DNA from 3 places in the Anaerobacillus sp. ABR4_321 genome. Region 3 is predicted to be linked to each of the others. Evidence: predicted binding sites of a transcription regulator. Region 3 holds the regulator's gene; each other region holds the start of a gene.

Region 1 (8,114 bases), 2.6 Mb from region 3:
TACTTTACCCAGCGCTAGTGACACTTAAACGATTACTGCTCTTTCTTCTCAAGGTAAACTTGATGTGGAAAAGGGATTTCGATTCCGTTCGCATCGAAAGCTTCTTTAATCTCTTTACGAAGTTGACGCTCAACGCCCCACTGTTCCATATTCTTTGTTTGACAGAGAACGCGGATGACAACATCAGAATCACCCAGGTTTTGAACACCTAGAACGTTAGGACCTTCAACGATTGAATCGTTCGTTTCGGCAACCTTTTCACACACGTCTTGAAGAACGCGAATCGCTTCGTCAATATTGTCATCATATGAAATGCCAATATCGACAAGGGCGCGCATGTTTCCTCTAGAATGGTTGCTCAGTGAGCTGATCTCACGGTTCGGAACATAGTTAAGTGTTCCGTCAAAAGAACGGATATGAGTTGTGCGGAGGCCAACTTCTTCAACGATTCCACCGAATCCAGCTGCTGTTACATAGTCGCCAACATCCATCTGCTTTTCAAGTAAGATGAAGAATCCTGTCACGACATCACTAACCAGTCCTTGAGCACCAAAACCAACTGCTAGACCGATGATACCAGCACCAGCGATCAATGCTTTAATATCGAATCCAAACGTATCGAACACGACTGCGACAACGATGAAAATCAATACATAAGCGAAAATGCTCATCGTTAAATTCTTTAATGTGTCTGCTCTGCTTTGACTCATATTTTTTTTCGTAGTTACTTCAGTGAAGGACTTTTCAATAAAACGAGTTCCTAATGATTTCACGATCGCATAAACGATAAAGATTGCGATAAGTTGTAGAATGAGTAGTCCAGTATCAACGAGCAATTCTGCCCAGCTGATGTTTTCAATAAAATCCATGTTTCTCCTCCTTTAACCAGATACGGGTATATACCTTACTGACAAAGTATAGCGAAAAATGTCGCTACGGTTCAAGTGAAGTGTTATAGAAGACGTAAGAAAAATATTTCGTTATACTTATCATGTCATGTTTATGAAATAGAATACACGGGCAATATAGGGAAGTACGTTTCCTATTCATTATATTAAATTAATTATTACTTAATATTGACTATAAAAAATGGTTGTACTATAATGACAAACGTGGGCGAAAGCCGCAGGATATTTTCTAGGAGGGATTTACACATGGCAGAACGCATGGTAGGTAAACAAGCACCTCGCTTCGAAATGGAAGCAGTTATGAACAACAAAGAATTCGGTAAAGTAAGTCTTGAAGAGAACATGAAGAACGACAAATGGACAGTTCTTTTCTTCTATCCAATGGACTTCACATTCGTGTGCCCAACTGAAATCACTGCACTAAGTGACCGTTACGATGAGTTCGACGATCTAGATGCAGAAGTAATCGGAGTATCTACTGATACAATCCATACACACCTGGCTTGGATCAACACTGACCGTAACGAAAATGGTCTTGGTGACTTAAACTATCCACTAGCTGCAGATACAAACCATAAAGTATCTAAAGAATACGGCGTATTTATTGAAGATGAAGGTGTAGCACTTCGCGGACTATTCATCATCAGCCCTGAAGGTGAACTTCAGTACGCAGTTGTTAACCATAACAACATTGGCCGTGACGTTGATGAAACACTTCGTGTGCTTCAAGCACTTCAAACTGGTGGACTTTGCCCAGCAAACTGGAAACCAGGTCAAGAAACGCTAAACGTATAATATAGAGTAAACCTAAAACCTCCAGGTGATCCTGGAGGTTTTTTATTTAAACTATCATACTAAAATCGGTCATAAAAAGAAGAGTTTATACGTAATGTAACATGTGCAATGACCTAAGTGTCGTGCTCACTCTGTTTTCGTAGAAAGAACAATTTGTATGCTAGTAGTGGTAAAAAACCTTCAAGAAGAAAATCTTGGAGTTTTTTTTATTTAATAGTCTCAATTGGTGGTTATTTATTTCGAAATCCGATATATTATGTATATTGTCACTAATTTTACAATTCATTTATAGTCAAAGGTGGTGTCGCGTTGGATACGTTTAAGAGATTAAAAGATTTTTATTGGCCGTATAAGAAGTTGTTCTTATGGTCTGTGTTCTCATTGTTTTTTGTAACCGGAATCACGGTGGTATACCCGATGGTCCTGCAATTTACGATCGATGACGTCATTCTGAGTCAGGAGTATCAATGGGTTCCTTATCTCGCATTTGGATTTATAGGCATTATGTTGTTTAAGGGTATCGCTACATTCTTTCATCAGTACTTAGGGGATCTCTTTGGGGTAACAGCTGTCTATCGACTAAGAGAAGAGCTTTACAAAAAGCTTCAGTACTTACCTTTTCGATACTATGATAATGCGAAGACCGGAGATTTAATGTCACGCTTAACTGCTGATGTTGAAGGTTTTCGCTTTTTCCTTTCTTTTGGATTCGCACAAGTGATCAATTTTTTACTACTGATCACATTCAGTTTGATCGTCATGTTCAATTATTCTGTTCCGTTAGCGCTCGTAACGCTAGGAATGCTCCCTTTCCTCAGTATCGCAGTTTATCGCTTTGATAAAAACGTCCACCCAGCATTTAGAGGAATCCGGAAATCGATGGCGAGGTTAAATACGAAGGTACAAGAAAACATTAGCGGGATCAATACTGTCAAATCGCTATCGAGAGAAGACTTCGAGATCGGTAAGTTCGTAAACAGCAATACGGACTATCGCGACAACTACTTAACGACGTCGAATATATGGGCGAAGTTCTTCCCGATGATGGAGTTTATCGGAAATCTCTGTGTGGTGTTCCTACTATCATATGGTGGGTATCTCGTATTCCAAAACCAGCTTCGACCTGGAGAACTCGTTGCTTTCTTTAGTCTTGTTTGGTACATCATCTGGCCGATCATGAACTTAGGATTCGTCATCAACACTTTCTCTCAATCAAAAGCTTCAGGTGAACGACTACTTGAAATTTTAGATGAACCTGAAGATATATCTGATAAAGAAGGTGCCATCGAGGTGAACCGTTTAGAAGGTCATGTTGAGTTTAAACATGTGACGCACAAGTATGCTTCTGAAGATGACGAGGCGTTGAAGGATATTTCTTTTGATGCACCAAAAGGTACAACAATTGGTTTATTAGGTGCAACGGGGTCAGGAAAGACAACGGTTACGCAGTTGATCGCTCGTTTTTATGAACCAGATAGTGGAGAGATCTTGATCGATGGTAAAAAGATCGATGACTATACATTCAAGTCTCTTAGGAGAAATATTGGCGTAGTGCTTCAAGAGACGTTCTTATTTTCATCAACAATTCGCGATAATATTGCCTATGGCGATCCTGATGTTTCGTTCGAGAAAATTCAAGATGCAGCGAAACGTGCACAGGCGCATGAGTTCATTATGGAATTGCCTGAAGGGTATGACACGGTTCTTGGAGAGCGTGGAATGGGGCTTTCAGGAGGACAAAAACAACGAATTGCAATCGCTCGAGCTATTTTGACAGATCCAAGTATTTTGATTCTCGATGATGCTACGAGTGCAGTCGATATGCAAACGGAGTTTAAGATTCAAAAAGCTTTCGAAGAAGTGATGAAGGGAAGAACGACGTTTATCATCGCGCATAGAATTTCTTCATTGAAGCATGCCGATGAAATCCTTGTATTGAATAAAGGAGAAATCGTTGAGCGCGGAAAGCATGATGAACTGATCGAGAACGAAGGATACTACCGAGGTATCTACGATATTCAGTATCAAGATCAAAAAGAGATTATGAGTAGACAGACGGTTTGAAAAGGGGTGAAAAAGAGAAATGAAACAGAATCGTAGACAACGATTTCACTATTCTCAGGATTCAGCTATTGAAAAACAGTTTAACTGGAAGCAGATGACGAGGCTCCTAGGATACATGGAACCATATAAGAAAACCCTTCTCCCAAAAGCAATCATTACGATGCTTATTTCAACAGCTGTAAGGTTGATCGTACCGATCTTTATCGGGGTATTGCTTTTCGATCATGCGATAAAAAATAAAGATGAAACGCTATTGATTCAGCTCATTATTGGTATAGCCGTGCTGTATGTCATTTCATGGATTTCGAACACATACCGTATCAAATGGACGAATCAGCTCGGTCAATACATCATCTATGATATTAGGCAGGGGTTATTTAAGCACATACAAAAGCTATCGCATGGATTCTTTGACAAACGATCAGCAGGTTCAATCTTAGTAAGAATCATAAACGATGTAAATTCGATGCAAGAACTTTTTACAAATGGTGTTATCAACTTGTTAATGGATATCGTTTTATTACTTGGTATCCTCGTGGTCATGTTTATTCTAAGTCCAGAGTTGACGCTAGCGATCATGATCATCCTTCCGCTCATGTTCTTAATCTCGACTAGGCTACGAAGAAGGATTAGGAGATCATGGCAGCAGGTTAGGGTGAAGCAAGCGAAGCTAAACTCTCACTTGAACGAAAGCATTCAAGGTATTCGCGTGACACAGTCTTATACACAGGAAACAGAGAACATGGACTTCTTTGAAGGCGTAAACCATGAAACATACTCAAGTTGGAAGGATGCGACGAAGAAGAGTGCGATGTTCCGACCTTTCGTAGAGATGTCGAATGCAATTGGAACAGCGATTCTGATTTGGTTTGGTGTCTATTTAATCCAAAACGGTCTCGATTATGGTGTCTTCGTAACGTTTGCTTTTTACTTAGGAATGTTCTGGGAACCGATCTCAAGATTAGGTCAAGTATATAACCAGCTACTCGTAGCGATGGCTTCATCAGAGCGTATTTTTGAATTTTTAGATGAAAAGCCAAATGTTCCTGAGAAAAAGGATGCAAGAGAATTTAAAGAAATGAAAGGTGAAATCACGTTCGAAGACGTTGAATTCTCCTATGATAAGAAAAGAAAAGCACTTCATCAGATGAGTTTAAGAATGAAAGCGGGCGAAACAGTTGCACTTGTTGGGCACACTGGTTCTGGTAAATCAACAATCGCCAATCTGATCAGCAGGTTTTATGATCCTACAAAAGGGTCAGTAAAAATCGATGGCGTCGATTTACGAGATGTTAAATTGGATAGTTTGCGCCAAAAAGTGAGTGTCGTGCTTCAAGATACGTTTATCTTTTCTGGAACGATTATGGAAAACATTCGTTTCGGTCGACCTGATGCAACAGATGAAGAAGTACTCGAAGCAGCAGAAGCAGTCGGAGCGGATCAGTTTATCAAGAGGCTAAGCAATGGGTATGAAACGGAAGTTGAAGAGAGGGGTAACGTACTTTCAGTGGGTGAACGTCAGTTGTTATCTTTCGCCCGCGCGTTATTAGCCGATCCGAGAATTTTGATACTCGATGAAGCAACCGCTAGTATCGACACAGAAACTGAGCTCAAGATTCAGAACGCACTAAACGTCGTGCTTGAAGGTAGAACTGCGATTATGATCGCCCATAGGCTGTCAACGATCCGTGGAGCAGACAATATTATCGTGTTAGATCATGGTCGTATATTAGAGCAGGGAGATCATAACGAATTGATGCGTAAAGGTGGAACCTACTACGAATTAGTCCGTTCACAGTTTAATATGATGGATGCAGGATAATAAAGAAGTCCTTTTCGGGCTTCTTTTTTTAATTTAGATTGTGATACTTGTCACAAAGTCCTTGTTCAGTCATAATAGATTTGTAGAAAGCTTCACATGTTTGTTAGTTTTTGTTCAAGTTGATAAGGGAAGATTGTTTACAAGACTTTGAGTTGATCTAAAAGGGGATGAAGTAGGTGGAAATGGATTCAGCGATGCTCAGCAGGCTTTTAACAAGCCTTACACTAGGGTTTCATATAATCTTTGCAACTCTCGGTGTTGGTGTGCCTTTGCTTATAAGTTTAGCAGAATGGATCGGGATCAAGCGCAATGACCCTTACTACACGTTATTAGCAAGACGCTGGTCAAGAGGGTTTGTTGTAACTGTTGCAGTAGGGGTTGTGACAGGAACGGCTATTGGCTTACAGCTTTCTTTACTCTGGCCAAACTTTATGCAGCTTGCCGGTCAGGTAATCAGTTTGCCTTTATTCTTAGAAACGTTTGCGTTTTTCTTTGAAGCAATCTTTCTAGGAATCTATTTATATACATGGGATCGATTTAAAAAGCCAATCTACCACTGGTTGATTTCAATACCAGTCGTAATCGGTTCAACCATGTCGGCAGTCTTTATCTCTACAGTCAATGCGTTTATGAATGCTCCACAAGGTTTTACGATGGTCGATGGTGTATTGACTGATATAGAACCGCTTGCTGCGATGTTTAATCCTGCGACGCCAACTAAAGTAGGTCATGTTGTAATGTCCGCATACCTTACATCGGCAATCGTACTAGCCGCGATCACAGCATTTATGATGCTCAGGGGCAAGACTGGTACGTATTACAAAAAAGCGTTGAAACTGACGATGACAGCAGGTTTTATTTTTGCGATTGGGACCGCGATGGTAGGGGATTTCGCAGGGAAGTTTCTTGCGGAATACCAACCTGAAAAACTAGCTGCTGCAGAATGGCATTTTGAAACAACTGGGAATGCAGGGTTAATTGTTGGAGGTATTCTAGATGAAGAGAATGAAGAAGTTAAATACGGTCTCGTGTTACCTAACTTCTTAAGTATCCTTGCTCACGGTAACCCGAGTGCGGAAGTGATGGGCTTAGATCAAGTACCAGAAGATGAAACACCGCCACTCTTTATCCATTACCTTTTTGATGGCATGGTAGGAATCGGAATGTATTTAGCAGCTCTGACGTTCTTCTATATGCTCGCTTTAAGGGTTAAACGATTCAACCCGGGTAACAGATGGTTACTAAGGCTTATCGTCATTGCAGGACCGCTTTCGATGCTTGCAATTGAATTTGGATGGATTTTCTCAGAAGTGGGGCGTCAGCCTTGGATCCTTTGGGACATTCTCCGAACAGGTCACGCTGCAACAACGTCGGATCACGTAGGCTTGATGCTGATCTTGTTCTTATTGTTATACATCGTCCTCGGGACGCTTTGTGTCATCGTTCTTAGAAAGATGTTCCACTCGAATCCAGCAGAAAATGAGTTAGAGGAAATCGCAAAATCTAGATAGGGGGGTGTCAAATTGGATATTCAGGTTATAGGGATCACGGTGTTATGGGTATTTCTATATGGCTATCTAATCACTGCTTCAATCGATTTCGGAGCCGGCTTCTTTGCATACTATGGAGAATTAACAGGCCGAGATCATATCATCAACCGTATTATCAGTCGGTACTTATCTCCGGTTTGGGAAGTCACGAATGTGTTCTTCGTATTCTTTTTTGTAGGTCTGATCGGTTTCTTTCCAGACACAGCATATTATTTCGGAACAGCGTTGCTTGTGCCTGGAAGTATTGCGATCATTCTCATAGCCATCAGAGGATCATTTTATGCGTTCGGGAACTACGGTGCAAAAAAGAGTAAAGTGTATACCTTCTTGTATGGAGTGACAGGGTTATTGATCCCTGCTTCGCTCTCAACGGCACTCACTTTATCTGAAGGTGGTTTCATAGAAGAAGTGGATGGCAACGTCACGTTTCTCGCAGGTGAACTTTTCACAAGTTTTTATTCTTGGTCAGTCGTGTTACTTGCGATCGTTTCTGTATTGTTCATCAGTGCCGCATTTCTTACATTTTATGCAAGCAGAGCGAATGATACGCCTGCGCTTGAGCTTCTAAGGAAATACGCTCTCTTTTGGAGCGCACCAACCATTTTAGCTAGTATACTCGTCTTCGTAGCGCTGCAGCAACACAACCCTGAGCATTTTGCGAGCACGCTCGACTATGCATGGCTGTTTATTGCATCACTGTTTTGTTTCTTAGTTGCAACATACTTGATCTTTCATAAGAAACGCTATGGAACAGCCTTTATCTATGTTATGCTGCAATTCTTTTTTGCGTTCTTTGGCTACGGGGTGTCACACCTCCCGTGGATTTTATACGACTACGTTACGATTTACTCTGGCTACACGAACGAAACGATGGGGGTTTACCTAGTAATTGCGTTCGTAGCAGGACTATGCTTACTCGTACCTTCTCTAATCTTATTGATGCGACTATTCCTCTTTGATGCTGAGTATGTAAAA
Region 2 (8,114 bases), 1.2 Mb from region 3:
ATTTACCCGATACTAACGTCATGAATAGTAAGGAGGGCTTCTGAGATGAAAAAAGATAAAACCGACATGCAGTCCCCTGTTTTTGATGAAACGCAACCACATCAAGTTGATGCCCCGTCCTTTAAGGGTACTGGTATAGAAATGAAAGCTCCTTTTGTAAACCGCTATGGCGTCGTTATTGGCGATAGTCTGTATGACTCATCTGATTCCCCTCTTAATAATTGGAGTGATGAGGTCGATCCCTCCATTATGTCTGGAGATGAATGGATTCACCCAACGAATGATATCGGGTGGAATACAGAAGAAAATCATGAAATGTTACATCAAAAACGTGCTGAGAACGGGTTTTTACCTCATGACACTCATGATGCAAGCTATATGAAAGACTAGGATGTTTGAGGGATAAGCATGAGGGAATGAAGATGGCAAGGAGGTCGAGCTCATGAATGGATATTTACTTAGGAAAATGGCCGTTTATATCTTAATTGCAGGTCTTATCGTCGCATTGTTCATCGGAATCACTCTCGGAAATTACTTGCCAGATTATGCTTCGATTCAAGAGCCGCATCCTCTTCGGTGGATATTTGCTTTTGGAGCTTTTGGGGTTAGTGGTATCATTTCATCAATTATGTATACAGGTGGCGTGATTGCTGGAATCATTGAAAGAAAAACTTAGTAAAATGGACAAGGAGCGCATCGATTCGATGCGCTCCTTCTTATGGGTTAATTTAACGATCGTTAATTTATTAACAGTAACTCCTTCATTGCCGCGGTAAACATACCATCGAGATCTGTTGATCTCTCAAACAACGAAAGCCCTACCTCTCTTTCATCCTTACGGCTCCGAAGCCGCGCCAGTGTGAGTGAGCAGGATCAACAGCAATTGTAGTATGGCCATTCACTTGATGTAAGCCAATTTGAAACATGCTGTTCATACCTTTCCAGTTATGAATTTTAGTTCTCCTAATGTTAAAGGAGCTAGTTGTTAATACGGGAATTTCGAGATCCCAATTTCTTATTATACACTCTTGAGGGAAGATGTCAATGTTTGGGCTGTTTATTTTTTCCTATTGAGTGTCCCAGAACGCCGAGTGCAATACCAAGACATGCTCCGCCAGCGACCTCTGCAGGTTGATGTCCGAGAAGTTCGTTAAGCTCTTCTTCTCTCCTTACATGCAGAAGGTCAGGATAATGGCCTGATAATAATTCGATATCTTCATCAAGGTCATTTACTAATTGAGCTATTTCACCAGTATGCCTTCTGATCCCCTGTGCGTCGTACATAACGATGACCCCGAAAACACAAGCTAGCGCAGTTTCGATCGATTCTTTTCCAGTTTGTAATGCAGTATAAGTTGCTAGTGCAGAAACACCTGCTGAATGGGAACTCGGCATTCCACCTGTTTGAAAAAGAGGACGCCAATCCCATTTATTGGCCTGTTTCTTGTGAGTGAGTATTTTCAGGCTTTGCGCTAATGCAATGGCAGATAATGCTGTAATGATTCCTTTATTCAACGTATTCACCTCAATCATAGTCTCCCTTACAAAAGGATGTAATATGTTGAGTCTGTTGTGAAATAATAAATTTTAAACGGAGGGATCGACAGTGAATATTAACCAAAAAGATGCGATGTTGATTCAGAAAGCATTGAGAGCTCTTCAAAACGAAGAAAACGAACCAGAGTATTCAAACGTACTTACTAGACTGACGAACAAGCCTGGAATGAACGCCGATCTAGAATCGTTTATGAATGATGCTACAGATTACAATAAGCTGATGAATTAGAAATACTGCCGGGGTCCTTTAGGCCCTGGCCCTTTTTATGTAAATGGGAACGATAACTAGTCCTCCTCTCAGTAGTTCCACATACAATATTTAGGAAGAAGTGTGGCACATTAAAAGGAGTGAGGAAAATGGCAGAAAACCTTAAGTATGCCATTACTAGGGATTATATAAGTAAGGGGAAATCTAGGCCACAAGAAAAAAATAACGGAATATCATTCATTGTTGCGCACGATACAGGCAATGCTGGTTCCACTGCATATGCGAATCGCGCATATTTTGCAAAAAACGTTGTTTCAGCTTCAGCACATACGTTTATTGATGATGATGTTATCTTAGAAATTATTCCATTAGATGAAAAAGCATGGCATGTGCGCTATGTTGTAAACACGGATAATGTTTTATTTAATGGTGATGCGAATGATCATGCGATCGGAGTGGAACTTTGTTGGGGAGGAAGCATTACGTTTCGAGAAGCGTATAGTCGGTACGTTTGGTACATCGCCTATCTATGTGACAAATTTAAGTTAGACCCAGAGTCTGATGTTGTTGCACACTCCACATTAGATCCTACACGAAGAACAGATCCACAGAACGCTTTGAATCGTTACGGCGTAACATGGGCAGAATTCATTCGTGACGTGACAGCTTCCTATCATTTGCTCGATGGTTCTGATGTTATAGACGTCATTCCAACACCGCCTCCTAAAAACGTTTTACTTATCAGCTATGGAGATCGCGGGGACGAAGTGAAACGAATTCAAAACTATCTGATCAATGCGGGTATGAATCTGCAGGAATATGGTGCAGACGGGATTTTTGGGAGAGAAACGGAATTGGCTGTTAAGAAGTTTCAGCGATTGTATGGTCTTAGTGAAGATGGAATTGTAGGTCCGATCACGCTAGCTGCTCTAAAGAAAGCTCCAAAGAGACCTTCATCTCAAGCTCCTGTAAGACCTTATCCAGGTCACTATGTCATGATAGGGGATCGTGGAAAAGATGTTGAGGCAATCCAGCGAGCAGTCAATGTTAAGCCAGATGGCATTTTCGGCCCCATTACGAGAGACGCAGTAAGGAGTTATCAATCTAGAAAAGGATTACTTGTAGATGGTATCGTAGGACCAAAAACATGGAACGTAATGTTCTAATCGCTAAAACGCCGCCCCTCATTTGAAGGGGCGGCGTTATTTTTATTTCGGAACCTTTAATTCAGGAACCCATTGACTCATGTGTTGATTTATTTCATCAAGTAACTCAGGTTTAGATTCATTTAGCGGTTTTACAATGTAACCTTTCTCTACAAAAGTTGGGAAGAAGGATGGAGAGGTCACACGAACGCTCGTCTCACCTCTAAATTTCTTCTTTTCGATATCCAAGGTAAGGATACCACCTATATCTTTATAGTTATTTTTTTGGCCAGATAAGAAGTTGCCTAGAGAGTAGGCTACAAAAACCTTGCGATCATCTGTCGTATTGATCCATTCAACCGGTTGAAGAACGTGAGGGTGATGACCTAGGATAATGTCGGCACCTGATTCTGCTATAAATGAAGACAATTCTAGCTGAAAGTTATTCGGGAGCCTTTCGTATTCATTTCCAAAATGCATGCTGACAACCACAGCGTCTGAAATGGATTCAGCTTCTTGAATATCTTTCGCAATCTTTTGTTTGTCGATGTAATTGACCAGATATGGCTTGTCTGCAGGGGGGCGAATGCCGTTTGTACCATATGTATAAGCAAGAAAAGCTACTGTGATATCATCTTTTTTTATCGTTCTGATCTTCGATTGATCTTCTGGTGAAAGGTAACTTCCTGTATAAAGCATTCCGATCTCATTCCAGTGCTTAAAGGCATTTTGTAATGCTTTTTCACCACGGTCAAGCGTATGGTTATTTGCCATAGAGACGATATCGACACCGCTTTCTTTTAGGGCGTCCCCTACTTCTTGTGGGCTATTGAAACTTGGATAAGAAGATAAACCAATCGAAGTTCCACCGATGACTGTTTCCTGATTAGCAAACGTAATATCTGCCTTCTCCATCTCAGATTTCACAGCTTCAAGCATCGGCATAAAGTCATATCCGTTGTTCGTTTCAGCATTTTCATAGACCCTGTCGTGAATCAGAATATCTCCAACTGCTGAAAGACTTATTGAAGAAAGAGATACGGTATTGTTTTCCGCTACAGCAAGATCGTCACGGTACGATGACAGGTTTTTTGGTTCTGAAAGTGATTCCCCTCCAGTAGAAAGTAAAAGAAACGTCACACTAGTAGCGAGAAAAACAACTAGCGCACAAATAACGATAAATTTAGTTTTCATTGAGTTCACCTTTGTTATAGATTTAAAACGATACACTTATTATATGGTATCTCTACAAATAGTCCTAATTCTTTTCAAAAAAAAAGACGCGACTAGTCGAATTGTGACTATTGTCGTGTCTTTTATTCGTTACAATACAAAATTGAGGTCATCGAATTTCCTTGTCGCCTTGCTTGGGTGTTCAAGGTATTCAGACAGTACTGGTACGATCGATTTGTTGTAGATTCCGTTTATCTTTGATTTCTCAAAAAGGATCAGGTCAGGATTTGTTTTTGAGAATTCTTCAATCGGGGGTTGAAGCTCTAGTTCATGAAATGATGTTTCGTAATCAACCACAATATTGGCCTGATAACTTGATAGTGAAAGGCCAGCATGCAGCTGTCCCAAAATGCTTGAATGCTTATAGTACTCCGTCACGATACGTATGTCTCGTGGTGTGTAAGGTAAGATGATTTTAGGGTGATTAGAGACGATCATGATTTCCTCTGTGAAAGGTCTTGTGATCATGAGGAACTCATCTAACTTCTCTTTATAATGAGCAGTGTTTAGGAGTTCACTATTTTTGTCATCGATTAGTAATAAGCCAGTGACCATTTTTTAACCTCCTATGGTTTATTTTCATTTAGTTTAATCGCTTTATCCCTTTCAAGATGTGTATTTCGTCACACCCTGATTGAAAGGTGTGATTATTGTCACACCTTAAATTCAAGGTTGCTGGTATACTAAACTTAAGATGAATTGGAACGAAAGGAGTTCGGATAATGGAGTGCCCAATGATTTCAAAAAACACGGCTGGCTATAATACTCAGTCCTTTGCTTCTGAAAATTTCACAAAACTAAAAGGTGTTATGTATGAGAGGCATGTGCCTCGTGGTGAGAAGATTTATTGGGAAGGTGAAGAGTGCCAACATATTTACTTTCTTAAACAAGGTGCGGTGAAATTAACAAAAAGCTCAGATGAAGGAAAAGACCTTGTACTGTATTATTTCCAATCTGGAGATTTGTTCGGTGATTTAAAAGATGATGTTCACATAACGAATAGTTATACTGCAGAGGCAATAAGCGATTGTACTCTTGGTGTTATTCAACAAAAGGATCTTGAAACGCTCCTCTGGCAAAATGGTGATTTAGCGATCGATTTCATGAAGTGGCTTGGTTACATGCAGCGTTTTTTACAAACAAAACTTCGAGACCTCTTGTTCTTTGGTAAAAATGGCGCTCTTGCCTCTACGCTGATCCGTATGTCGAATACGTATGGCGTATCGGAAGGCAACAAAGTGCGGTTCACAAATCGCTTAACAAATTCAGAACTAGGAGACTTAATCGGCTCGACGAGAGAAACAGTCAATCGAATGTTAAACCAGTTAAAAAGAGAAGAGATCATCGACTATGAAGGTGGCGTCATTACGATAAGAGATATTGACCGGTTAAAGGCTATTTGTCACTGTGAAGGATGTCCTAGCAGCATATGTAGATTGTAAGGGTGTAAGAGATCATGATCTCTTATACCCTCTTTTTTTTGTGTGAAATTCACCATGTTTGTGATATATGTCACAGATGCTACTCCTTCCATCTCCTAAACTAAGAGTAGACATTGAGTTAGGGGGGAGAGAATTGAAACTTGTTGATAGTAAAAGTGAAGCTCACCGTTCAGTAAAGGTTGAGAAAAGTGAAGAAGAGCTTAAAGGAACAATTATTTCTGTCTTTATGGTAGGTGGTTTTATCGTTCTATCATGGGGAGCTGTTTACTGCTTATATGTAGCGAGGTTTTAATCAGGAGGGAAGCATATGCACATTCATAAGTTTGAGAAAATCTGGTTAATTGTCGGAAGTGGAACATTAGTCGTATTTTTACTGATTATCGGTATCAATGCATTTGCAATGGGTCACACACCGCCGAGTGATGATGAAATTTTAGATCCTCAAGAAGTCGATATTACGGCTCCATTCGACGAACCAGGCTTAAAAAAGATTGGAGAAAACGAATACGAATTGGTAATGATTGCTCAAGCGTTCACATTTCAGTCTGTTCAAGACTTGAAAATTCCGAAAGGAGCGACTGTTCATTTTACGGTAACGAGTAAAGACGTTGTGCATGGATTTCAAATTCCAAAGACAAACGTGAATATGATGGTCACTCCTGGTCACGTAAATAAAATTACTCATACGTTTGACGATGTGGGTCAATTTTTAATTTTATGCAATGAATATTGCGGAGTCGGACACCAGGCGATGGGTGTGCCTCTGGAGGTGATCGAATGATAAGTCAAGTTGTTGATCGTGCAGATGCAAAGCTTAGTATGGCACACATTTATGTTGCATTTGCAGCGGTACTACTAGGAGGTATTGCTGGACTGCTTCAAACTCTTGTAAGAAGTGGAACGGTTCAGCTTCCTGCAGGGATAGGCTATTATCAATTACTCACAGCTCATGGAATCTTACTCGCACTTGTTTTTACAACCTATTTTATTATTGGATTCTTTTACGCTGGTCTAAGCAGAACGTTAGGAAAGTTTTACGATCAACCGTTTAGAATGGCATGGCTGGGATTTGTCGTCATGACGATCGGAACAGTCTTAACGACCGTTATGATTTTATTAAATGAAGGTACTGTGCTTTACACATTTTATGCCCCATTGAAGGCTTCTCCCTTGTTTTATATTGGATTAACGTTCTTTATTATTGGCACTTGGTTAGCTGGCGGGGCAATGTGTAGTCACTATTATATTTGTAAAAAGGTATCAAAGAAAAAACTCTCTCCACTGTTTGCTTTTATGGCTGTCATGACGATGGTTTTATGGTTTGTCGCTACAATAGGTGTCGCTGCATCAGTACTCTTTCAATTTATTCCTTGGTCATTTGGATGGGTAGATGGCATCAACATCTTACTTAGTCGTACGCTGTTTTGGTATTTTGGTCATCCTCTCGTTTATTTTTGGTTACTTCCTGCGTACGTGTGTTGGTATGTCATTATTCCTGAAATCATCGGAGGGAAAATATTTAGTGACGCTCTAGCACGTTTATCATTCGTTTTATTTCTACTGTTCTCAATTCCAGTAGGCTTTCACCATCAGTTACTAGAGTCAGGAATTTCTCCGTTCTGGAAATTCTTACAGGTAGTCTTAACTTTTATGGTTATCGTTCCTTCTTTGATGACAGCATTCTCATTGTTCGCTACGTTTGAAATCTCTGGACGTAAAAAGGGAGCATCTGGGTTGTTCGGGTGGTTTAAGAAGCTTCCATGGAGAGATGCACGATTCTTTGCTCCTATGGTCGGTATGCTGATTTTCGTTCCTGCAGGCGCAGGAGGAATCATCAATGCAAGTAACCAGATGAACCAAATCGTTCATAACACGTTATGGGTAACTGGACACTTCCATCTTACAGTTGCTTCTAGTGTTGCATTGACGTTCTTTGGAATTGCGTATTGGTTGATTCCGCACCTTACAGGCAGAGTACTAACAGGAAGAATGCACAGTCTTGCAAACTTACAAACGATTCTTTGGGCAGTTGGAATGTTCTTCATGTCAGGTGCTATGCATACTGTTGGGTTACTCGGTGCTCCTAGAAGAACAGCTTACACAACCTATCAAGATCACCCGGATGCTCTAGGATGGATTCCATATGAAGTGACGATGGCACTTGGGGGCTCGATATTATTTATTGCTATTTTATTATTGATGTTTATTCTGACTGATCTTGCATTTTTTGCTCCAAAAGGAAAAGAAGACTTCCCAATCGGAACAGTTGCCGATCGAGCTGAAAGAACACCAGTTATCCTTGAAAATTGGAGGCTTTGGCTGACAGTAGCTACGATTCTCATTCTCGTTGCATACACGGTTCCGGTGGTGCACATGATCGAACACGCACCGCCAAGTTCCCCAGGATTTAAGTTTTGGTAACTAAAAGCGCTGGTTATAACAGCATTAGAGTGTTGAAACAGTTTTGGTATTGCAGAGTAGTCCATTATTTCCGCTCCAATTAAGGTTAAGTAATATATGGATGGTCAG
Region 3 (8,114 bases):
AAGCCATGAGCAATTCCTATTCATTAGCAATGATCTATCGAATCACAAAGAAACGATTGAAAGTATACTTGGCGATAAAGCGATCTTTGCCCCTATTAGTAGTACCAATGCTCGTCCATCCGAGCTTGCTGTGCTAGGAGCGAAGAAGGAACCGGTTGAGGATGTACACGCGTTTAAACCGAATTACGTAAGGATGGCAGAGGCGGAAGCTAAATGGCTCGCTTCGCAGGAAAAGTAGGGGATTCGTAATGGAAAAGACGATATCGTTTCGTTCGATGACTGTGGAAGATATTGAAGCTGTCATGGAGATTGAGAAAGCAACGTTTCCAACGCCGTGGAGTCGGTCTGCTTTTTACAATGAAGTGGTTGTGAATCAGTTTGCTACTTACCTTTTACTCGAAGTCGGTGAAGAAATCGCTGGATACTGCGGCGTATGGGTGATTATTGATGAAGCCCATATTACGAACATCGCCCTGCATCCAGACTATAGAGGAATGAAGTTAGGCGAAGCGTTGATGAGTAAAGCGATTCGTTTTGCGAAATCGCGGGGAGCGTTGACCATGACGCTTGAAGTTAGAGTGTCGAATACAGTTGCACAGAATTTATATAAGAAACTAGGTTTTGTAGAAGGAGGCATCCGCAAAGGTTATTATTCAGATAACCAGGAGGATGCACTAGTAATGTGGGTGAATTTAAATGGAAAATAAATCAGAAATCATACTAGGAATCGAAACAAGCTGTGATGAAACAGCGGTTTCGATCGTTAAAGGCGGAACAGAAGTTCTTTCTAACGTCGTGGCTTCGCAAATTGAAAGTCATAAGCGTTTTGGTGGTGTCGTACCTGAGATCGCATCTCGTCATCATGTAGAGGAAATGACGGTTATTTTAGAAGAAGCACTTCGAAAGGCTGAAGTGACGATGGATGATATCGACGCGATCGCCGTTACGGAAGGACCAGGACTAGTAGGAGCCTTGTTAATTGGAGTGAACACAGCGAAAGCGTTAGCGTTCGCTCATCAAAAGCCTCTTATTGGAACCCATCATATCGCCGGGCATATCTATGCGAATCAGCTTGTCTCTGAGCTTAAGTATCCATTGCTATCTCTCGTTGTCTCAGGAGGGCATACAGAGCTTGTTTATATGGAATCTGAAGGAGAGTTCACGTTGATAGGAGAAACGCGTGATGACGCTGCAGGAGAAGCCTATGACAAAGTGGCGAGAACGTTGAAGCTGCCATACCCAGGTGGACCGCATATCGATCGTCTTGCACAAGAAGGCACGGAGTCGGTACCGCTTCCTCGTGCATGGCTTGAGAAAGGGTCTTATGATTTCAGCTTTAGTGGATTGAAATCTGCCGTAATCAACACCGTTCATAACGCAAAGCAGCGTAATGAGGAGATCAAGCCTGAAGATCTAGCGGCAAGCTTTCAAGCAGCCGTAGTCGATGTCCTCGTAATGAAAACGAAGCGAGCGGCTGAAGAATATGATGTGAAACAAGTGCTGCTTGCTGGGGGAGTTGCGGCGAACAAAGGTCTTCGAAGAGCTTTAAAAGAAGCCTTTAAGGATTCAGAGATCGAGCTGATCATTCCACCTCTTCATTATTGTACAGATAATGCGGCGATGATTGCTGCAGCAGGTACCATTTCCTATCGAAAAGGGAAGCGTTCTTCCTTACACCTTAATGCAAATCCGGGATTAGAACTGGGAATCTAGTCCCGGTTTTTTTGTTTCTAATTATCCACAAGCAGTGAATATTGTGGACATATTGTCCTATATCTGAAACGAAGGGGATTTCTGCTGTGGGTAAAGATTTGTGGATAACAATTCGTTTAACTGTGGATAATGTTGATAAATTAGAAATATCTCGTTAGATAAACACACATTCTGTGTATAAGTATGTGGATTGTGTGAATATGTCGGAAAATTTTCTATCTAAAGAAAAAACAGTCCACTGTGGACTGTTTAAGCTTCTTGAAGTTCTCCCCATTCTTCCATGAGTTCTTCTGTTCTCGTTCTTAATTTATCGAGCTCTTCATTTAAGACCATCACCTTCTCATGATCTTCAAACACTTCAGGAATACAGAGTTCTGCTTCTATTTCGTCGATTCTAGCTTCTGCCGAATCAATTTCTTTTTCAATTTCGTCGATCCGCCTTAAGATTTGTCTTTCCTGGCGTTTTGCTTCTTTATCTTGTTGAAAACTAGATTTTCCGGAAACTTCTGGCGCACTCGATTGTTCCTGCTGTTCAAGAGCGGCGAGTTCAGCGAGTTCCTCTTTCTTTTCTACATAGTAATCATAGTCACCGAGGTATGATGTGACACCTTCAGTGGATAACTCAAGGACACGAGTGGCGATTCGATTGATGAAGTACCGATCGTGTGAAACGAACAAGATCGTTCCAGGGAACTGGATGAGCGCTTCTTCTAAAATTTCTTTACTATCTAAATCAAGGTGGTTCGTCGGTTCGTCGAGTATAAGGAGGTTTGACTTTTGCATCATCAGTTTAGAGAGCGCGAGTCTACCTTTTTCTCCACCGCTTAGTTCGGATACAATCTTCAATACATCATCGCCGCTGAAAAGGAAGCGGCCTAATACGGCACGGATATCCTTTTCATCGGTTAATGGGAAGTCATCCCATAGTTCGTTAAGGACAGTTTTATTCGATGTGAGATTCGTTTGCTCTTGATCATAGAACCCGACCTGAACATTACTTCCGAAGTTTAATTCTCCGCCTAGGAGGGTTTTTCCTGAGACGATCGCCTGCAGCAGCGTCGATTTTCCGATTCCGTTCGGACCAACGAGCGCAACGCTTTCCTGGCGTTTCAAGTCGAACGTTAGTTGATCATTGATCACCGTATCCGGGTAGCCGATCGATAACTCCCTCACACTCAGTACATCGTTACCTGTTTGCTTGTCGATCGTAAACGAAATGTTGGCTGATTTCTCATCGCCTTTTGGCTTATCGATCCGCTCCATCTTTTCAAGCTGCTTTCTTCTACTTTGAGCACGCTTTGTCGTAGAGGCGCGGACGATGTTTTTCTGAACAAAGTCTTCTAGTTTTGCGATTTCCTTTTGCTGCTTCTCAAACTCTTTGAGCTGCTGCTCATAGCGCCGATCTTTCTCTTCTAAATAGAAGCTATAATTTCCTTCGAATCGTTCTGCACGGTTTCTTGAGATCTCATATACCTTGTTCACGATTTTATCGAGAAAATAGCGGTCGTGAGAAACGATGAGGATGGCACCTGTGTAGCCTGTTAAATAACCCTCGAGCCATGTGAGTGTTTGGATATCAAGATGGTTTGTCGGCTCATCCAGAATGAGTAGCTCAGGTTTTGTAAGTAAGAGTTTACCGAGCGCCAGGCGCGTCTTTTGCCCTCCACTTAGACTAGAAATCGGTGTTTTATAATCGAAATCTTTGAAGTTAAGCCCGTGAAGGACCGTACGAATATCCGCTTCGTATTTGTAGCCGCCTTTGTCTTTGAAAGCGACCTGAAGCTGGTCATATTCTTTCATGATACGCTGGTATTCCTGCTCATTTTCATAGATAGATGGGTCACCCATCTTCTCTTCGTACCGTCGAAGTTCTTTTTCCATACGACGAAGTTCTTCAAAGACGCTAAGCATTTCATCCCAGATCGATAGGTTCGATTCGAGGCCCGTGTCCTGAGCCATGTATCCGATCCGTACATCTTTCGGTTTGATGATATCTCCTGAATCATAGGAGAGCTGCCCTGTGATGAGTTTTAGAAGAGTAGACTTTCCGGCACCGTTTCGACCAACGAGTGCCACACGGTCTCTCGATTGTACTTCTAGCTTAATATTAGATAAAATAGGGTCAGCACCAAATGATTTTGATACGCCATTTACTTGTAGTGCGATCATTGTTTCTTCACCTCGAATTTCTCTCTTCTCGTTGTATGTTGAATCGAGCGATTTGCTTGATCTACCATTGGATTACGTTCCTTTAAGTTTATCGTAGTGAGGACAAGGTGGGCAACTACAGGAATGTTCATTAAATGGTAATAAAAATTCTTGTTAAAAAACAGCAAAAAGGATAGAAATGGTGTATAGTCACAAGTAGCAGCATTCCATTTAACCTTCTATCATCTATAGAAGAAAGGGGCAGCCATGAGTTCATTTACTCATTTTAATAAAGAAGGCCGCGCACAGATGGTCGATATTACAGAGAAAACTCCGACTGCTCGTACAGCGGTTGCCAAAACGAGCGTGAAGGTTAGTGAAGAAATTTATACTGGTATCAAAGACGGAAATATGAAGAAAGGCGATGTGCTTCAAGTCGCCCAAATTGCCGGGATTATGGCAGCAAAAAAAACGTCTGATCTCATCCCTATGTGTCATCCGATAGCGCTTTCTGGCGTTGACCTTCATTTCGACTGGGAAGTGAGCGCTTCCTTTTATGAGCTTACGATTGAAGCTCAAGTGAAAACAAAAGGGAGCACCGGAGTAGAAATGGAAGCGCTGACGGCAGCATCAGCGGCAGCATTAACCGTGTACGATATGTGCAAAGCGCTGGATAAAGGCATCGTTATCGGGGAAACCTATCTCCTTACAAAAACAGGGGGGAAAAGCGGGGATTACAAGCGCGAGTAGGACAACCATAGATTGAGCGCGGAGGTCAATGTGGAGGGTGTTTATGGATATTGATCAAACAAAAATTCCGCAAGCGACAGCAAAACGACTGCCGCTCTATTATCGCTATTTAAAAAATCTTAGTGCATCTGGTAAACAGCGGGTAAGTTCTGCTGAATTGAGCGATGCGATAAAGGTAGATTCTGCTACCATACGAAGAGATTTTAGTTATTTCGGTGCTCTTGGTAAAAAAGGGTATGGGTATAACGTTCATTATCTGTTATCTTTCTTTAGTAAGACCCTAGATCAAGATGAAACGACCAGGGTAGCTCTAGTAGGAGTAGGTAACCTTGGGACAGCGTTTCTGCACTACAATTTCATTAAGAATAACAATACGAAGATCGAACTGGCATTTGATGCGGATGCTGCAAAAGTAAACCAAGAAATTGGTGGTATTCCGGTCTACCATATCGATCAGTTTAAAGAACAGGTGAAGAAGAACGACATCTCAGTCGTTATCCTTACAGTACCCGTTCATGCTGCTCAGTCGATTGCAGATCAAATGGACGAGGCTGGAATTAAAGGGATTCTGAACTTTACGCCAGCACGTTTGACCGTACCAGATCATATTCGAGTGCACCATATTGATCTGGCTGTTGAGCTGCAGGCTCTCGTGTATTTTATGAAACATTACCCTGTATAAACTTACAATCTTAAGGAGGTGACACGCATGGGAATGGGTGGCGCAAGTATCGCTCTAGTTGCAGTTGTTGCTTTGATCATTTTTGGACCTAAGAAACTACCTGAGCTTGGTAAAGCAGCAGGTAACACACTTCGTGAGTTCAAGAACGCAACAAAAGGTCTAGCAGATGACGACGATGATACGAACGATAAGAAAAAAAACGAACAGTAATCGGTTAGGACGGATAGGGAATGGATGAACAAAAACAATCCATCTATGATCACATAGAAGAATTAAGAAAACGAATCATCATCACAGTCGTCGTCTTAATTCTCTCCTTTATTGCGGGACTATTCATCGCAAAGCCGGTCATCGTCTTTCTCCAGAATGCTCCTGAAGCACAGGGTATTCCGATGAACGCTTTTACATTAACAGACCCGTTAAAGGTTTATTTCAGCTTTGCGTTCCTGGTTGCTTTCATTATGACATCGCCCATCGCTCTCTATCAGCTATGGGCTTTTGTTTCGCCAGGACTTTATGATAATGAACGGAAAGTAACGTTATCGTATATCCCAGCAGTCTTTCTCCTCTTTCTTGGAGGAGTTTCATTTTCATATTTCGTCCTGTTTCCTTTTGTCATCGACTTTGTCGGGAATTTGGCAGAAAGCCTCAACATTCAGGAAATGTACGGCGCAAATCAATACTTCACTTTCTTGTTTCAGTTAACATTACCATTTGGCTTTGTGTTTCAGCTGCCTGTGATCGTTCTTTTCTTTACAAGACTCGGAATTTTAAATCCTGCCATGCTTGTACAGATTAGGAGATACGCGTATTTTGGACTCCTCGTCATAGCGGGTATGATCACACCGCCTGAAATTATTTCACACCTCATGGTTTCGGTACCATTGTTTTTACTATATGAATTCAGCATTCTTGTGTCTCGCTATGGTTATAGAAAGAGACTACAAGCAGAGGCGAAGCGTCAATTGGAAGAGCAGGATTCGGAACAGGAAGCATAACAAAAGCGATAGGATAGCCCTATCGCTTTTTGTTTTGATCTTTTTTCTTCAGTTGATTGATTTTCTTTTTAAGTAAAAAGAAGCGAATGGAGTAAGCGAAATCAACTGTGGCGAGCACCATCAGTAGTATCGTCCAAAGGCTCCACATATCTGCATCAGAACGGGCGCTTTGAATCGCAAGGTACGTGAAGATCGAACCGAGCCCTGCGTAGAAAAACCCCATTAGAGTTGGTGAAAATCTCATGTAAGTACTCCTCCAATAAATGATTGCATTTGTTCCGCTTTCTTCTGTAGTTCTGCTAGATCATCTGCAAAGAAGATGTTAATTAAGACAACAATCGTATTCATCGTCATATGAGCGACAATCGGTACGATCAACCGCTTCGTTTTTACATATAGAAACGCGAACGTAAGTCCCATCGCAGTATAAACAAGGATGTGGTCGAAATCCAAATGGATGGCTGCAAAGATAACCGAACTCGCGATTCCAGCGATCCAAAAGTTAAACCGTGTATAGAGTGCCCCGAAAATCACTTTTCTAAAGACGATCTCTTCAAGAATTGGGCCAATGATCGCTATTACAAGGATGAAGATCGGTGATGCCTTCGCAACATCCATCAGCATCTCTGTATTTTCTGATCCAGGTTCGATTCCGAATAAATTGACCTCGATCATCGCTGCGATAATTTGAGCAAAGTAAGCCATGAAGATACCAAGAATGCTCCAGCTCACCGCTTTCCCTGCTGTTACGCGGGTAGAACGTTCAAACGGCTCATCAGGAGTTGAGCGGAGTAGAAACAGCATGATGATGAGTGCTGTAAAAAAGCTCACAACCGAGTAGCTTACGACTGGGTTCGGAACATCTAGGGATTGAAATAGTTTTGCACCCGGATATCCGGAAAGCTGCATAACAATATAAGTAATTAAGATAGTCCAATAGTGTTTTGCCAAGAAGCATAACTCCTTTTAGTGGTTTGCATGCCTAGATAAAGGCATTTTGCATACTTGTATTAGTTTAACACATTTAGGAATGGGAATGCCCTTTAGAAGAGTTTCGAAACAGTGACGAATCTGAAGAGGGAATGTTCTGATAACTAGTACGTAAGTCTTATCTTTTATTTGGAAGAAGTTGATAAATAAAGGAATGCAAATTTTCTGTTAAAAAAATCAACTTTACTACTTGCAAAAGAATAGCGAAATATTTTATTATATACATGTGTTAGCACTCGCCTATGTTGAGTGCTAACAGAAACAATACAAACCATTAATATCCACTGAGGAGGGTGTTTGAGTTGTTAAAGCCTTTAGGTGATCGCGTAGTAGTAGAACCAATTCAATTAGAAGAAAAAACGTCTAGTGGAATCGTACTTCCTGATTCTGCAAAAGAAAAGCCTCAAGAAGGTCGCATTGTATCTGTAGGTAGCGGTGTGTTAACTGATTCTGGCGAGCGTGTAGCTCTTGAAGTTTCAGAAGGCGATGCAGTTATTTACAGTAAGTATGCTGGTACTGAAGTAAAATATGACGGTAAAGAATATTTAATTCTTCGTGAAAACGATATTCTTGCAGTTGTAAGCAAGTAATACAACCACTCAAATAAAATAAGAACTACATAAATTGGAGGGTAACAAATGGCTAAAGATATTAAGTTTAGTGAAGAAGCCCGTCGCTCAATGCTTCGCGGTGTTGATTCTCTTGCAAACGCAGTAAAAGTTACACTCGGTCCAAAAGGACGTAACGTGGTACTAGAGAAGAAGTTCGGTTCTCCTCTTATCACAAATGACGGTGTAACGATCGCGAAAGAAATTGAACTTGAAGATGCATTC

Evidence for each region. Region 3 encodes Rex, which represses fermentation and respiration genes when NADH is low (regulators of the CRP and FNR family bind a similar motif). Its sites were predicted from a motif close to TTGTGAAATATTTCACAA; they were not measured.
Region 1: ACXADT_RS15765 (cytochrome ubiquinol oxidase subunit I) is a predicted target of Rex. The motif match lies at 5,628-5,645, and genes of this name have one in related genera.
Region 2: ACXADT_RS08525 (cytochrome c oxidase subunit 2A) is a predicted target of Rex. The motif match lies at 5,644-5,661, and genes of this name have one in related genera.

The regions. Positions count from the first base shown of each region.
Region 1 is NZ_JBSWTK010000001.1:3,031,264-3,039,377, reverse strand. It holds gene ACXADT_RS15785 (mechanosensitive ion channel family protein) at 33-869, opposite strand; gene ACXADT_RS15780 (peroxiredoxin) at 1,155-1,703, shown strand; gene ACXADT_RS15775 (ABC transporter ATP-binding protein) at 2,013-3,767, shown strand; gene ACXADT_RS15770 (ABC transporter ATP-binding protein) at 3,787-5,589, shown strand; gene ACXADT_RS15765 (cytochrome ubiquinol oxidase subunit I) at 5,772-7,100, shown strand; gene ACXADT_RS15760 (cytochrome d ubiquinol oxidase subunit II) at 7,113-8,114, shown strand, end outside.
Region 2 is NZ_JBSWTK010000001.1:1,645,995-1,654,108, forward strand. It holds gene ACXADT_RS08480 (DUF3905 domain-containing protein) at 46-390, shown strand; gene ACXADT_RS08485 (hypothetical protein) at 443-676, shown strand; gene ACXADT_RS08490 (divergent PAP2 family protein) at 1,042-1,524, opposite strand; gene ACXADT_RS08495 (hypothetical protein) at 1,607-1,786, shown strand; partial or broken gene ACXADT_RS08500 (peptidoglycan recognition protein family protein) at 1,915-2,439, shown strand; gene ACXADT_RS08505 (peptidoglycan-binding domain-containing protein) at 2,533-2,931, shown strand; gene ACXADT_RS08510 (CapA family protein) at 2,974-4,104, opposite strand; gene ACXADT_RS08515 (hypothetical protein) at 4,234-4,698, opposite strand; gene ACXADT_RS08520 (Crp/Fnr family transcriptional regulator) at 4,878-5,585, shown strand; gene ACXADT_RS08525 (cytochrome c oxidase subunit 2A) at 5,719-5,877, shown strand; gene ACXADT_RS08530 (cytochrome c oxidase subunit II) at 5,893-6,366, shown strand; gene ACXADT_RS08535 (b(o/a)3-type cytochrome-c oxidase subunit 1) at 6,363-8,006, shown strand.
Region 3 is NZ_JBSWTK010000001.1:422,810-430,923, reverse strand. It holds gene tsaB (tRNA (adenosine(37)-N6)-threonylcarbamoyltransferase complex dimerization subunit type 1 TsaB) at 1-238, shown strand, start outside; gene rimI (ribosomal protein S18-alanine N-acetyltransferase) at 249-707, shown strand; gene tsaD (tRNA (adenosine(37)-N6)-threonylcarbamoyltransferase complex transferase subunit TsaD) at 697-1,713, shown strand; gene ACXADT_RS02275 (ABC-F family ATP-binding cassette domain-containing protein) at 1,963-3,882, opposite strand; gene moaC (cyclic pyranopterin monophosphate synthase MoaC) at 4,129-4,611, shown strand; gene ACXADT_RS02265 (redox-sensing transcriptional repressor Rex) at 4,655-5,293, shown strand; gene ACXADT_RS02260 (twin-arginine translocase TatA/TatE family subunit) at 5,321-5,503, shown strand; gene tatC (twin-arginine translocase subunit TatC) at 5,524-6,291, shown strand; gene ACXADT_RS02250 (YdiK family protein) at 6,311-6,535, opposite strand; gene ACXADT_RS02245 (lysostaphin resistance A-like protein) at 6,532-7,242, opposite strand; gene groES (co-chaperone GroES) at 7,584-7,871, shown strand; gene groL (chaperonin GroEL) at 7,920-8,114, shown strand, end outside.